2 regions of the Exiguobacterium sp. s149 genome follow, and region 2 is predicted to be linked to the other one. Evidence: predicted binding sites of a transcription regulator. Region 2 holds the regulator's gene; the other holds the start of a gene.

Region 1 (6,254 bases), on a different contig from region 2:
AGCAAGTCCTCGACTGGTACGTCTTCCCCACCTCGCGGGTTCCACGATTCCGGATTGTGACATCCAGGACAGCGATGAGGGCATCCTGCCGTAAAGATGACCGTGCGAATGCCTGGACCGTCGACGACCGATTCGTTAAGTACGGATAGGACGAGCATGATGCTTCACCCTCGCTCGTTCTTCTTCTCGTTTCGCCGAATTCCATCGGTCCATCGTACCGACCAGATAGCCGGTGATGCGACGAATCCGTTCAATTTGCTCTTCCTCGCCACACGTCGGGCACGCGGCATCAATCGTTCCCTCGAGGCCGCAGTTACCGCACCGGTCGACGGGATGGTTAATCGATCCGTAGCCGACGTTTTCGGTTCGCATGAGCCGGACGATCGCTTCGACCGCTTCCGGGTTATGGGCGAGCGACCCGTCGACTTCGACATAAGTGATATGACCCGCGTCACAAAGCTCATGGTACGGCGCCTCCAATCGAATCTTGTCACGAATCGACACTGACTGGTACACCGGTACATGAAACGAATTCGTATAAAAGGCGCGGTCGGTGACACCCTCAATCATCCCGAACGCCTGCTGGTCCTTCAATACGAACTTCCCAGATAATCCTTCGGCCGGGGTGGCCAAGAGCGAAAAGTTTAAATCGTGCTGCTCTGCTGCCTGTCTCATCCGATTACGTAAATGTGTGACGATATCGAGTCCGAGACGTTCCGCTTCCCGTGAATCGGCATGCGTGCCGCCTGTGAGCACGCGTAGCGCTTCGGCGAGACCGATGAAACCGACGGACAACGTCCCTTGCTTCAGTACATCCCGTAGCTCTTCTTCCGGTTGGAGTCTCTCGCTGCCCCTCCAGACGTGTTGAGCATATAGGAATCGGAATTCGTCGGCATGACGTTTCGCTTGATAGTCGTAACGCTCGAGCAATTGTTCGATGGCGACGTCGACGTAGGCGTCGAGCGTCTCAAAAAATGTATGGATGTCCGGAGCGACGAGCGCCATCTTGACCAAGTTCAAGGTCGAGAACGATAAATTACCTCGTCCAATCGATGTCTCGGCGCCGTGACGATTCCCCATCACTCGTGTCCGACACCCCATATAAGCGACTTCTGAGTCATGGCTCCCATCATAATATTGCAAGTTGAACGGGGCATCGACGAACGAGAAGTTTGGGAATAGACGCTTGCCCGTCACGCGACAGGCGAGTCGGAACAAGTCGACGTTCGGGTCGGTTTCATGAAAGTTGACGCCCTCTTTTACTTTAAAGATTTGAATCGGGAAAATTGGCGTCTCCCCGTTGCCGAGCCCCCGCTCGGTCGCATGCAACAACTCGCGGATGAAAATCCGGCCCCAACGGCTCGTGTCGGTCCCGTAGTTGATGGAGACGAATGGCACTTGGCCGCCTCCTCGCGAATGCATCGAATTGGCATTATGGATGAACGCTTCACACGCTTGATAGGTCGCTGTGATTGTCTCGGTCTCAGCGACTTCGAGAAGTTGCTCGGTCGACCATTCCACCGGAAGCTTCTTGAGACGCTCCAGTTGACGTTCATACGTCTTTTCGACGTATGGCGCTAAATCGACATCGAACATCGGGAACGCTTGACCCCCGTGTTGCATATTCTGGTTCGCTTGAAGAATGATCGAAGCGAGTGCCATCGCCGAACGGATGTCCTGGGGTGGTCGAATCGTCCCGTGACCGGTATGAAATCCGTTCGTCAACAACTCGCCGAGCGGGATTTGACAACACGTCGTCGATCCCGTCACGTAATAGTCGGCGTCGTGGATGTACAAAAAGTTGTCTGCGACGGCCTGACGTGTCCTCTCTGACAACAAATACGTTGTCGACAGCTGTTTCGATACTTCCGAGGATAATCGTGCCAGTTTGCCAAGTGGTGATTTCCCGTCGACGTTGGCGTTCTCTTGTACGAGATCTTGATCTGGGAGAACACAGACATCTTCATAAAGCTGGAGCATGTTCACTCCGCATCACCTCACTATATATTGATATGAATCGAGTTATGAACTCGATTCAATTCCATATATAGATTATGTCATGTTTGAGCATGGAGATGTGGAGTCTAAATTGTGAGCGTTGGTTGTGATATAAACGCAAAAACAGCCAAGCCCGCATATGGACTCGACCGTTCTTTCAAGTGACCCAACTTATAATTCTTTAGCTGGTTTCACGATTTTTAATTCAACTTCTTCTTTTTCCTCTGACTCTTGAGCTTCGCGCAAGCCTTTCGCGTTCAACCACGTATAGATCGCACCCATGAACAAGGCGCCGCCGATGATGTTACCGAACGTGGCCGGAATCAAGTTGTGGATGGCGCCGGCAAAGCTAATCGCCTCAGGGTGTGGGACGACGAGCGTGAGCGCAAATAAGACGAAGTTGGCGATGACGTGATCAAATCCTGACGCGAAGAAGACGGCGACGAGGAAAATCATCGAGAAGATTTGAGCGAACTCATTTTTCATCTGTTTTGGTAAGAAAATCGCGAGACAGACCATCCAGTTACAGAAGATGGCACGGAAGAAAATCTCGACCGTCGTATGATGCATCTTGCTCTCGACGACCGCGAACAACCAGTTATCCATCCCGAGTTCTTGGATGACGCCGGTCGGGGCAAGCAACAAGGCGAACAAGACGCCACCGAGTGCGTTCCCGACGAAACAAAGTAACCAGACGAGCATCGTGTCGCTGAGCGTCGTATAGCCGCGTAACGTCGAGGTCGTGAAGTACATTGTGTTCCCCGTGAACAGTTCTGCTCCGCCGTAAATGATCATGACAAGGGCGATCCCGAATGAGAACCCACCGATGAGTGTCGTGAACGGCGAATCGATCAAGTACATTCCGTTGACGACTTTAAGTGTGAAGATTGAAGCGAATCCGATAAAGATCCCCGCGAGCATTGCCCGTAAAAAGTATTCCATTGGCCGATAATGAATCATTTGCGAAGATGCCTGAGCTTTTTTCCGTAATGATTCGAGTGCATGGATTTCCATTGATGCCATGTCACAAACCCTTCTTTCTGTTTGAATGAACCCATATAATAAGAACGAACATGTGAAATCATTAACAATATAAGCCCGAATCCAATAAATTGCAATCGACCTTGGACCTTGTTGACACATTTTTCACATCGTAATCGTTTACATTTGTCGGATTTGTGACGAAAAAAACGACCCTTCGCAAAGGGTCATTTGATACAGCTTATTCTTTGTCTGCAGACTTCTCTTCAGACTCCTCAGAAGATGCCTCAGCCGACTCTTCTTCAGTTGCTTCAGCTTCACTTTCTGTCGTTGTGTCTGTGTCTGCTTCAAGTTCTTCAAGAGAGACCGGCTCGTTTACAGATGCGATTTGAAGCTCGCCATCCGAGACGATTTCATAGTCTTTGTTCTCTGGAATGTCAGCTACCGTGACCGAATCACCGATACCGAGTTCAGAAACATCTAGTTCAATTCGTTCCGGAATGTTAGCCGGTGTCGCCGATACCGTTACTTTATAAAGCGTTTGCGCCAAGAAGCCGCCTTCTTTGACACCTTTCGCATCGCCGACGAGTGTGACGTCTGCTTCGACTTCCGTCGCTTCGTCCATCTTCACGGCCATGAACTCGACGTGCTTGTATTCGTTTGTGAACGGGTCAACTTCAGTCCCGTGAACGAGCGTGTTCACTTTCTTGCCGTCGATGTTCAACTCGATTAATGCGTTGTCACCGTGTTCGCGGAGAATCTTGCGAAGTGCCATCTCCTCGAATGCAACTGGTGTGCTCTCGACTTTATAGCCGTATACGACACCTAGTACTTTACCTTCTTTACGCAAGTTTGCGCGGACCGAACGTGGTCGTAATTCTCGTTTCGTTACTTTAAGCGTGTCTGCCATAATCTTTTCCCCCTACTGGTTTATCGATCATGTCTACATCTTGAGGGTGAGGCAGTGAAAAAGCCACCTCTCAACCTCGATGCGTTGAGTGACATGTGTATATTGTTCCCATAGGCACCCGGACATAAACGTTACAGCCGGTTAAAAAAAGATTACAAGCGTGTCACATAACCCGTTTGAACAACTTCTCAAGTTCGTACGTGCTCCATTTCACCAAGATCGGTCGCCCGTGCGGACATGTATACGGGGACGTCGTCTGATTGAGGTCATTCAGCAATTGCCGCATCATTTCGTGGTTCAATGGATGGTTCGCTTTAATCGACCGCTTGCACGCCATCAAGATTGACGCGTCTTCCCGATATTTGGCGAGATTGACAGAGCGGTCCCGAATCGCCATCTCAATCAAATCGCGGACCGTTCCTTCTAAATCGTGTTGCGGGTACCACGTCGGAATCTCCCGGACGAGGAACGTGTTGCCACCGAACGGCTCCAATTCGAGACCCGCTTCTTTCAAGAGCGGAGCGACTTCTTCAATCGCGAGCGTCTCTTCTTGCGTGAACTCGAGCGGGAGCGGGAGCAGCAACAATTGATATTCCTTGTCCGGATTCCCGAGTTGCTCATAAAACAATTCGTATTTGATCCGTTCCTGAGCGGCGTGTTGGTCGATGACATACATGCCGTCTTCGGAACCGCAGACGATATAGCTCGCATGCAATTGGCCGATGACGTCGAGCGGCGGCAACCGCTCTCCTTTCGTCTCAATTTTATCCGATTCGATAATCGGGTCGGTCGGTGCAGGCGCTTCATTGACGAGCGGGGTCGGCGACCATCGGCTTGGTGACGTGACAGGTTCACGGGGAATCGGATAGTTCCACGTCGGCGGTTCATCCGTGACAGGTGTCCGTTCGACCGTGAAATCAAGTCGTTCTTGTTCGGTCCGATTAACCGGTCGCTCTTTCGGTTTGACCGATGGGATTAAACGCTGTTCCCGGAGCGTCAGTTGGACCGTCTCGCGAATCAACTGGCACAGCTCTTTCTCTTTCGAGAGTCGGACTTCCCGTTTTGTCGGATGGACGTTAACGTCAATCAACATCGGGTCCATCTTCACTTCGAGGACGGCGATCGGATAACGACCAATCGGGAGTAGCGTGTGGTAGCCCTCGAGCACACTTTGGGTCAGCGCAAAGTTTTTGATGCTCCGTCCGTTCAAGATGAGCGTCACATACTGCTTGTTCGACCGGGTCACTTCCGGACGGACGAGATGGGCGCTCAAGCTATAGTCGTTCGTCTTGCTTGACGCGGTGACGATTTGCGCCGCGACTTGACGTCCGTAAATGGCGAGCATGACTTGCTTGATGTCGCCGTTGCCACTCGTCCGCAGGAGTTCCTTGTCTTCATGGAACGCCGTGAGGCGAACTTCCGGGTGGGATAAGGCGATCCGGTTCAACGTATCGGTGATGCTCGCGAGTTCGGTCGCCGACGTCTTCAAGTATTTAAGGCGGGCCGGTGTATTGTAGAACAATTGACTGACCGCTATCTCTGTTCCGACGTTGGCTGCGGCCGGTGTTTGCGCCGTAACGACACCCCCTTGGAGCGTCATCTCAAATCCGTCCTCTTCGGTCCGGCGTGACTTCAGCGTCACATGACTGACCGAGGCGATGGACGCTAAGGCCTCTCCACGGAAGCCGAGCGTGCGAATCCGGAACAAGTCGTGCTCGTCCCGAATTTTGCTCGTCGCATGACGCAAAAAGGCGCGCGGAGCATCCTCTTCATAAAACCCGTGCCCGTTATCCCGAACTTTAATGAGACGTATCCCCGCCTCCTCCAAGTCGACTTCGATTTTCGTGGCACCGGCATCAATCGCATTCTCGACGAGTTCTTTCACGACCGAGGCCGGGCGTTCGACGACCTCGCCGGCCGCGATTCGGTTGGCCAGTTGCTCCGGTAACTCTTGAATGATTCCCATCGACTCACCCCTTCTTCGCAGATTGTTGGAGCGCATAGAGCGCCTGCATCGCCTCAATCGGGTTCATCGCCAGTAAATCGAGGTCGAGCAGTTGTCGTTTGATATCGTCTTCCGCCTCAAATAGTGACAGTTGGGCCACAGGTTCGGCTGGCACCGGATGTTCCGCGACTGTGCGGGCCGGTTTCGGTTCCGTCTCGAGCTCAGACAAAATCGTTCGCGCCCGTTCAATCAAATCAGGCGGCAAATCAGCGAGTTCGGCGACATGAATCCCGTACGACTTGTCGGCCCGTCCCGGGTGAACTTCATGCAGGAAGACGACGCGCCCGTCCCGTTCGATGGCACGGACGTGCACGTTCTCAAGGGCAGGAATCGTGTCCTCGAGCACGGTCAACTCGTGAT
Region 2 (6,254 bases):
GGACCGGTGTGTAGACGTGCTGATACCCGAGCTCGAGCTCTTTGTCGACGATATAACGTTCGACCGTACGACGAATCGAGGCACCTTTCGGGAGCCACATCGGCAAACCTTGGCCGACTTCTTGCGACACGAAGAAGAGATCGAGTTCTTTCCCGAGCTTGCGGTGATCGCGCTCTTTCGCTTCCTCTAGCAGACGCAAGTGTTCCGCGAGTTGCTCTTTCGTCGCGAATGCCGTTCCATAAATCCGTTGGAGCATTTTGTTATCCGAGTCGCCGCGCCAGTATGCGCCAGCCACACTCATCAACTTGAACACTTTCAATTTCGATGTCGACGGGACGTGCGGTCCGCGGCACAAGTCGAAGAATTCGCCTTGATGGTAAATCGTAAGCGTCTCGCTCGCCGGGATATCTTCAATCAATTCGATTTTGAGCGGGTCTCCGAGCTGTTTATAGCGCTCGAGCGCTTCGTCGCGCGAGACGACTTCGCGAGTGATGTCCAAGTTCTCATCGACGATTCGTTTCATCATCTTCTCGATTTCTGGAAGGTCTTCCTCGTTGATGCGGCGGTCCATCTCGATATCATAATAGAACCCGTTCTCGATTGTTGGTCCGATGCCGAGGTAGATGCTACCTTCTTCGCCGTACAACCGTTTGATGGCTTGGGCCATCAAGTGGGCTGACGAGTGGCGCATCAAATCGATGCCGTCTTCTGAGTCAGGCATGACGAGCTCGATTTTGCCGTCCTGTTCAATCGGACGACGGTAATCGATCATCTCACCGTCGATTTTTGCCGCGATTGCTTTTTTACGAAGCCCTGGACTGATTGAACCTGCTACTTCTTCTGCTGTGATTCCGGCCTCAAACTCTTTGACGGCCCCATCTGGAAATGTCAATTGAATCATGTGTCAACTTCCCCTCTCTACATTTAAAAATAAATAAAAAAAGCCCATCCCTATGAAAGGGACGAGCTTTGATTCTCGTGGTACCACCCTCGTTCCCAAGCAATCCGCTTGGCTCGAACACACGATAACGAGTGTGAATCGCCGCACGATTGACCCGTACGGTGCTCGGAGGGAGTAAGGCGATCGGCGTGTTTAGGAAGCTCTCACCAGCCTTCCCTCGCTTTGAAACCCGTTACGACGTCTCATGTCCTCTTCAATGCATCGGTTATATGCTTATTAGTATAGTCAACTCGTTCCAGAAATACAATCCCTTTACCGCCGTCGATTCTCACCTTTTAACTCAATTTGCGTCGTCGTCGTCGAGATGCGCTGCATAAGCCGCTGCGCCTTCATTTTGTTCTGTGGCGAACCGTCGATTGAGAAGTGGGTCTCGAGCTCTTCTCCGCTAAAGTTCGAGCTGTAAAGCGTCGGCAAGCGATGCATCATGCGATACTGCAAGATGATCCCGAACAGTTCATCCCGTACCCACGGACTGATTGCCTCGGCCCCGATGTCATCAATCAATAGCACCGGCACGTGTTGGAATGACGTCAAAAACGAATCGAACGAGTCGGTCCGGATTTTCCGTTTTGCTTCCGAGACGAATCCCGGGGCGTGGACAAGGATCGTCTCGATGTCCGCCACTTTCAGCTCATTAGCAATCGCCGCGAGCAAGTACGTCTTCCCGACGCCGAAGCTACCGTGAAGGTATAAACCGTTCACTTTTTGGCGGGTCTTCATGCCTGAGACGAACCGCATCGATTCACGGAGTGCGATTTTACGGGCGTCATCGGACCAGTCGAACGATTCAAAGCTCGCCTCTCGCACTTCCTCCGGCAAGAATAGACTCTTGAACTTCCGGTCCATCTCTTTTTGGCGCCGTGCTTGACGATGCTTCACCGTCTCTTCATAACGGATTGCGATTTGACCGAGGTCGACATAGAGCACCGGCTGATGGCCCGGGATGACGGCTTGCTCCTCGACGAGCTTCTTACCGTCCATCTGTTCCGCATATTCACTGAGCTTCGTAAAGCCGACTTCGACCGCCGTCTCGTCTAACTCCGGATGCGCCTTTAAAAAAGCGACGACTTCTGGATGTTCGAGGGTGCGCCGGCGAATCGATTCGTACGCTTCCCGCACTTCTTTCCGGTTCATCATTTGGGCGAGCGTTTGATTGATGCGTTCCATGTCCCTCATCCTTTCTCTTTCAATTCATTCAACAGCTTAACGAGTTCCGCGTCGTCTGGGACCGATGCCTCGAGCTCTTGTTTTCGTTTTTGATCGTACGTCCGTTGCTCTTTCGCCTCGTCTTCGAGCCATTTTGGCATCTCGGTCTTGTCTTTGCGTCTCGAGCCGACGGTCGTCCGCTGTTGCACATTCTCCCGTTTCTGCTGTTTCTTCTCGATGAGCGCATCTTGTGTTGCTTCTTGTTCCAACGCGTCTTTGGCGTTTAAATAGCCCGCCGTCTTCCAACTCGTCGCAATCCGCATGACATAGTTCTCACTGAGCCGCGTCTGCTTCTTCACTTCGATACAGTAATAGAACAATGCATTGATGACACTTGGTGCGAGCCCGAGCGTATCGACGAGATCGATAATGAGTTGCTCATCACTCTTCGACAGTTGTGGCGTCTTCCGTAACGTCGACACGTATTGATGGGGATGCGCTTCTTCCATGACCGTCACGTCATGCAAATCACCGATTTCTGCTTTTACCGTCTCGTCCAACTTCACTTTCCGATGTCGCGTTTGTTTCTTCTTCAACTGCAACACCATTTGGCGGCAGCCGTCGCGTTTCTCTTGCTCGCTGAGTGGTAGATACGCCTCGTGGACGAAATACTCCTTCAACATCTCGGCCATCGTCTCTTCATCGATTTGTGAGACGTAGGCAAGCTTCGTGATCGTCTCATCGAGCTTCTTCGTGAAAAAGCCGACGGGGAAGTTCGTCAGTTTTTTGACGATTTCCATATCGAACGTATAGTTGATCTCGATTTTGGCGCGGTCGGGTTTCTCGTAGTTCTTTTGGGTGAACGCCATGTGATTGACACCTTTGACGTCGAACACTTCATTAAAGTCTTTCGTCACCTCGATAATCCCGGCCGGCAATGGATCGATCGTGAATCGTCCTTGCAACTGTTTGAAGCGAACTTCCCCGACTTTATAGAAAAGAAAACTCGACAACAGTCCGTCGTTCAAGAACGTATGGGGTGCGAGCGGGACACGCAATTGATATACGTACTGAGTCAAACGCTCGTCTTTCGTCTTATACGTCCGGACGAGACCAATCGCCTCGAGCCGAAACAGACAGTCCGTCAGCTCGTTAATCGAGTAATCTAGCATTTCACAGAGCGCGCTGTGCGACATATAATTCGATTTCATCTTCCCGGGCTTCAGCTCGCTCCAAAGCGTCTGATACATCGCAAGTGCCTTCACACCGATGACCGGCTGATATAAGTGGTACAACGACTGATACGACTCGCGATCGATGAGCCCAGTGCTCATAATCAACAGTTCGTCAGTCCCGTACAAGATTCGTTCTTTTTCCATGATAGGTCTCCCCTGAAAAAAGGCGACCAGCAGGCCGCCCCTCTAGTTGGTCGATTTTTCTTGCTTCATTAAATCTTCAAGTTCTTTAAAGAACACAGAGATATCTTTGAACTGGCGATAGACGGACGCGAAGCGGACGTAGGCAACTTCATCGACACGTGCCAATTCATTCATCACGAGCTCACCGACTTGCTCACTCGGAATCTCGGACTGACCGAGCGCGCGTAACTGTTGTTCGACTTTCGTGACCACGCCTTCGAGTTGCTCTAGCGTGACCGGTCGTTTTTCGCACGCCCGAATAATCCCGCGAAGTACTTTCTCCCGGCTGAACTCTTCCCGATTCCCGTCTTTTTTAACGATGATGAGCGGGGTCTGTTCGACCGTTTCAAACGTGGTGAAGCGATAGCCGCACTCCTCGCATTCGCGACGGCGACGAATCGAATAGAAATCTTGTACTGGTCGGGAGTCGAGCACTCTCGTTCCATTATGATCGCATTTAGGACAACGCATGCTCAGCCCTCCTTATCGTTCAACAGATTGATTCCCGATGGCGCGGAGCGGGAACTTCACTTGTAGCGCCTCATAGTATGCGGTGACGATTTGACCAAGGTCCGGTCCGAGCATCTGGTCACGGTTCAACGTGAAGTCGACAGCCGTGCGTCCGCCATCCACTTGAATGACTGTCGCCAGTGCATCCCAGCCGTCACCGTAAAACGCCACTTCGCCCCGGTCTGCATCGACCCGGCGAACCGTTTGTCCTTGTGCTTCAATCCGTTCGCGGAGCCATGTGAGCACGGCGGTCGGCGATGCTGCTACGTAACGTGTGCGTAGCGCCTCATTTTTATGCAAATCGTCCGTCTGGACATGTGTTTGAAACTTATCCAATAATCCCATTATCCACCTCGACACCTTATTTATATAGGTTAAGCATATCAAAATTAAGCGGTTAACAAAACAATTAAAAGGGCTGACCGAAATTCGGCCAGCCTCAAAAGGTCAATCTGATTATTTGCTGATTGCAACTTGTGCTTCCGGAACACGAATCGGCCCCATTCCGCGATCAAGTTTAACGTCCTCACGAACTTTTGCTTCCAAGCCTTCCGCGATGTACTGCGAAGCTGTGGCCGGATCGATTCGGTCCCCACATGTGAACACATCGACTGATGCGTAGCCATGCTCTGGGAAACTGTGAATCGTTAAGTGTGATTCTGAGATGATAACGACTCCACTTACACCGTGTGGCGCAAATTTGTGGAAAGCGACTTCGCGGACTTCAGCGCCCGAACGAAGTGCTGCATCGACGAACAAGCGCTCGATGTAGTCAATATCGTTCAATTTGTCGGGATTGCACTCCCAAAGTTCTGTAATAATGTGACGTCCCATAGTATCCATATTAGTGGATCCCCCTTTACATCAATGGTCTCAAAGTAGTTGATGATCACTCACTTTGTGCCTGAATCGCCCACAACCACGGGGGCAAGTTAGTCCAAAGAGGTCCTAACCCTTTAAGTTGCGTTTGTCAGACCAATTGAAGTTCACGAGTTAGAGTGTATCGCGTTTGGGACGTCGATACAAGACATTTGTTTCAATTCCTTAAAAATATTTTTGTGTAAATATATTTCTTCAGACGTGGGTTTCTTGTTGCCCGATTTGCAAGTAGCTCGCGACCATATCCAACAGGTCGACGACACGGCACGAATAACCCCATTCGTTATCGTACCAGGCGAGGACTTTGACGTGATTGCCCCCGAGCACCATCGTCGAATCGGCATCGATAATCGACGAACGCTCATCCCCGTTGAAGTCGATTGAGACGAGTGGTTCGTTCGAGACACCAAGGATGCCCGTCATCTCTCCGTGAGCGGCACGCTCGAACGCCTCATTCACTTCATCGACCGTCACGTCCCGTCGTAACTCGACGACGAGGTCGACGAGTGAGACGTTCGGTGTCGGGACGCGAAGCGCCATCCCGTTCAATTTCCCTTGCAGTTCAGGCAAGACGAGTCCGATGGCTTTGGCAGCCCCGGTCGAAGTCGGTATAATGGAATTACCACAAGCACGGGCGCGCCGTAAGTCTTTATGTGGATTATCGATATTGTTTTGATCATTCGTATAGGCGTGCACGGTCGTGACGAGCCCCGTCTCGATGCCGAACGTCGAGTCCAATACTTTCACGACCGGGCCGAGACAGTTCGTCGTGCACGAAGCGTTCGAGATAATGTGATCGTGCTCCGGTAAATAATCACGATCGTTCACCCCCATGACAATCGTCCGCAGCTCACCTTTCCCTGGCGCCGTCAAAATGACTTTTTTCGCACCGGCCGTCAAATGTTTTGCTGCCCCGACGTCTGAATTGAATTTCCCCGTCGCCTCGATGACGATTTCGACGCCGAGCTCGTTCCACGGCAACCGCTCCGGATCACGCTCGGAGACGAGCATGATGCGTTTCCCATCGACTTCAAGCGCATCCCCATGCGCCCTCACCGTGAGTGTGAACGGTCCGTGGACCGTGTCGTGCTTAATCAGATGGGCGAGCGTCTCCGCCGGATAGCTCGCATTGATGGCGACCACGTCGTGACGCCCTTCAAGCATCAATTTCCGGAACACCATTCTTCCGATTCGACCAAATCCATTGATTGCAACTTTCGTCCCCATGTAAAGTCCCCCTTTTTTCTGCGTTACGACACCATTATAACGGAAAAATGGAAGCGTTTTCACTATGAATCGTCACATTTCTTTCACTTTTTTACAGTTTCAGATTTGAAAAA

What was found. The regulator NrdR, encoded in region 2, represses ribonucleotide reductase genes. The targets are predictions, from matches to a motif close to AACACNATATATNGTGTT.
Region 1: the regulator NrdR is predicted to act here: its motif matches at 1,997-2,014, upstream of KNP81_RS09110 (anaerobic ribonucleoside triphosphate reductase).

The regions. Positions count from the first base shown of each region.
Region 1 covers NZ_JACSLZ010000005.1:176,557-182,810, forward strand. Annotated here, with positions in the region: gene nrdG (anaerobic ribonucleoside-triphosphate reductase activating protein) at 1-158, opposite strand, end outside; gene KNP81_RS09110 (anaerobic ribonucleoside triphosphate reductase) at 136-1,980, opposite strand; gene KNP81_RS09115 (formate/nitrite transporter family protein) at 2,170-3,012, opposite strand; gene KNP81_RS09120 (50S ribosomal protein L25/general stress protein Ctc) at 3,221-3,889, opposite strand; gene mutL (DNA mismatch repair endonuclease MutL) at 4,053-5,855, opposite strand; gene mutS (DNA mismatch repair protein MutS) at 5,860-6,254, opposite strand, start outside.
Region 2 covers NZ_JACSLZ010000001.1:122,501-128,754, forward strand. Annotated here, with positions in the region: gene thrS (threonine--tRNA ligase) at 1-901, opposite strand, end outside; gene dnaI (primosomal protein DnaI) at 1,214-2,128, opposite strand; gene KNP81_RS00650 (DnaD domain protein) at 2,134-3,486, opposite strand; gene nrdR (transcriptional regulator NrdR) at 3,529-3,996, opposite strand; gene KNP81_RS00660 (hypothetical protein) at 4,009-4,380, opposite strand; gene speD (adenosylmethionine decarboxylase) at 4,492-4,878, opposite strand; gene KNP81_RS00670 (glyceraldehyde-3-phosphate dehydrogenase) at 5,110-6,141, opposite strand.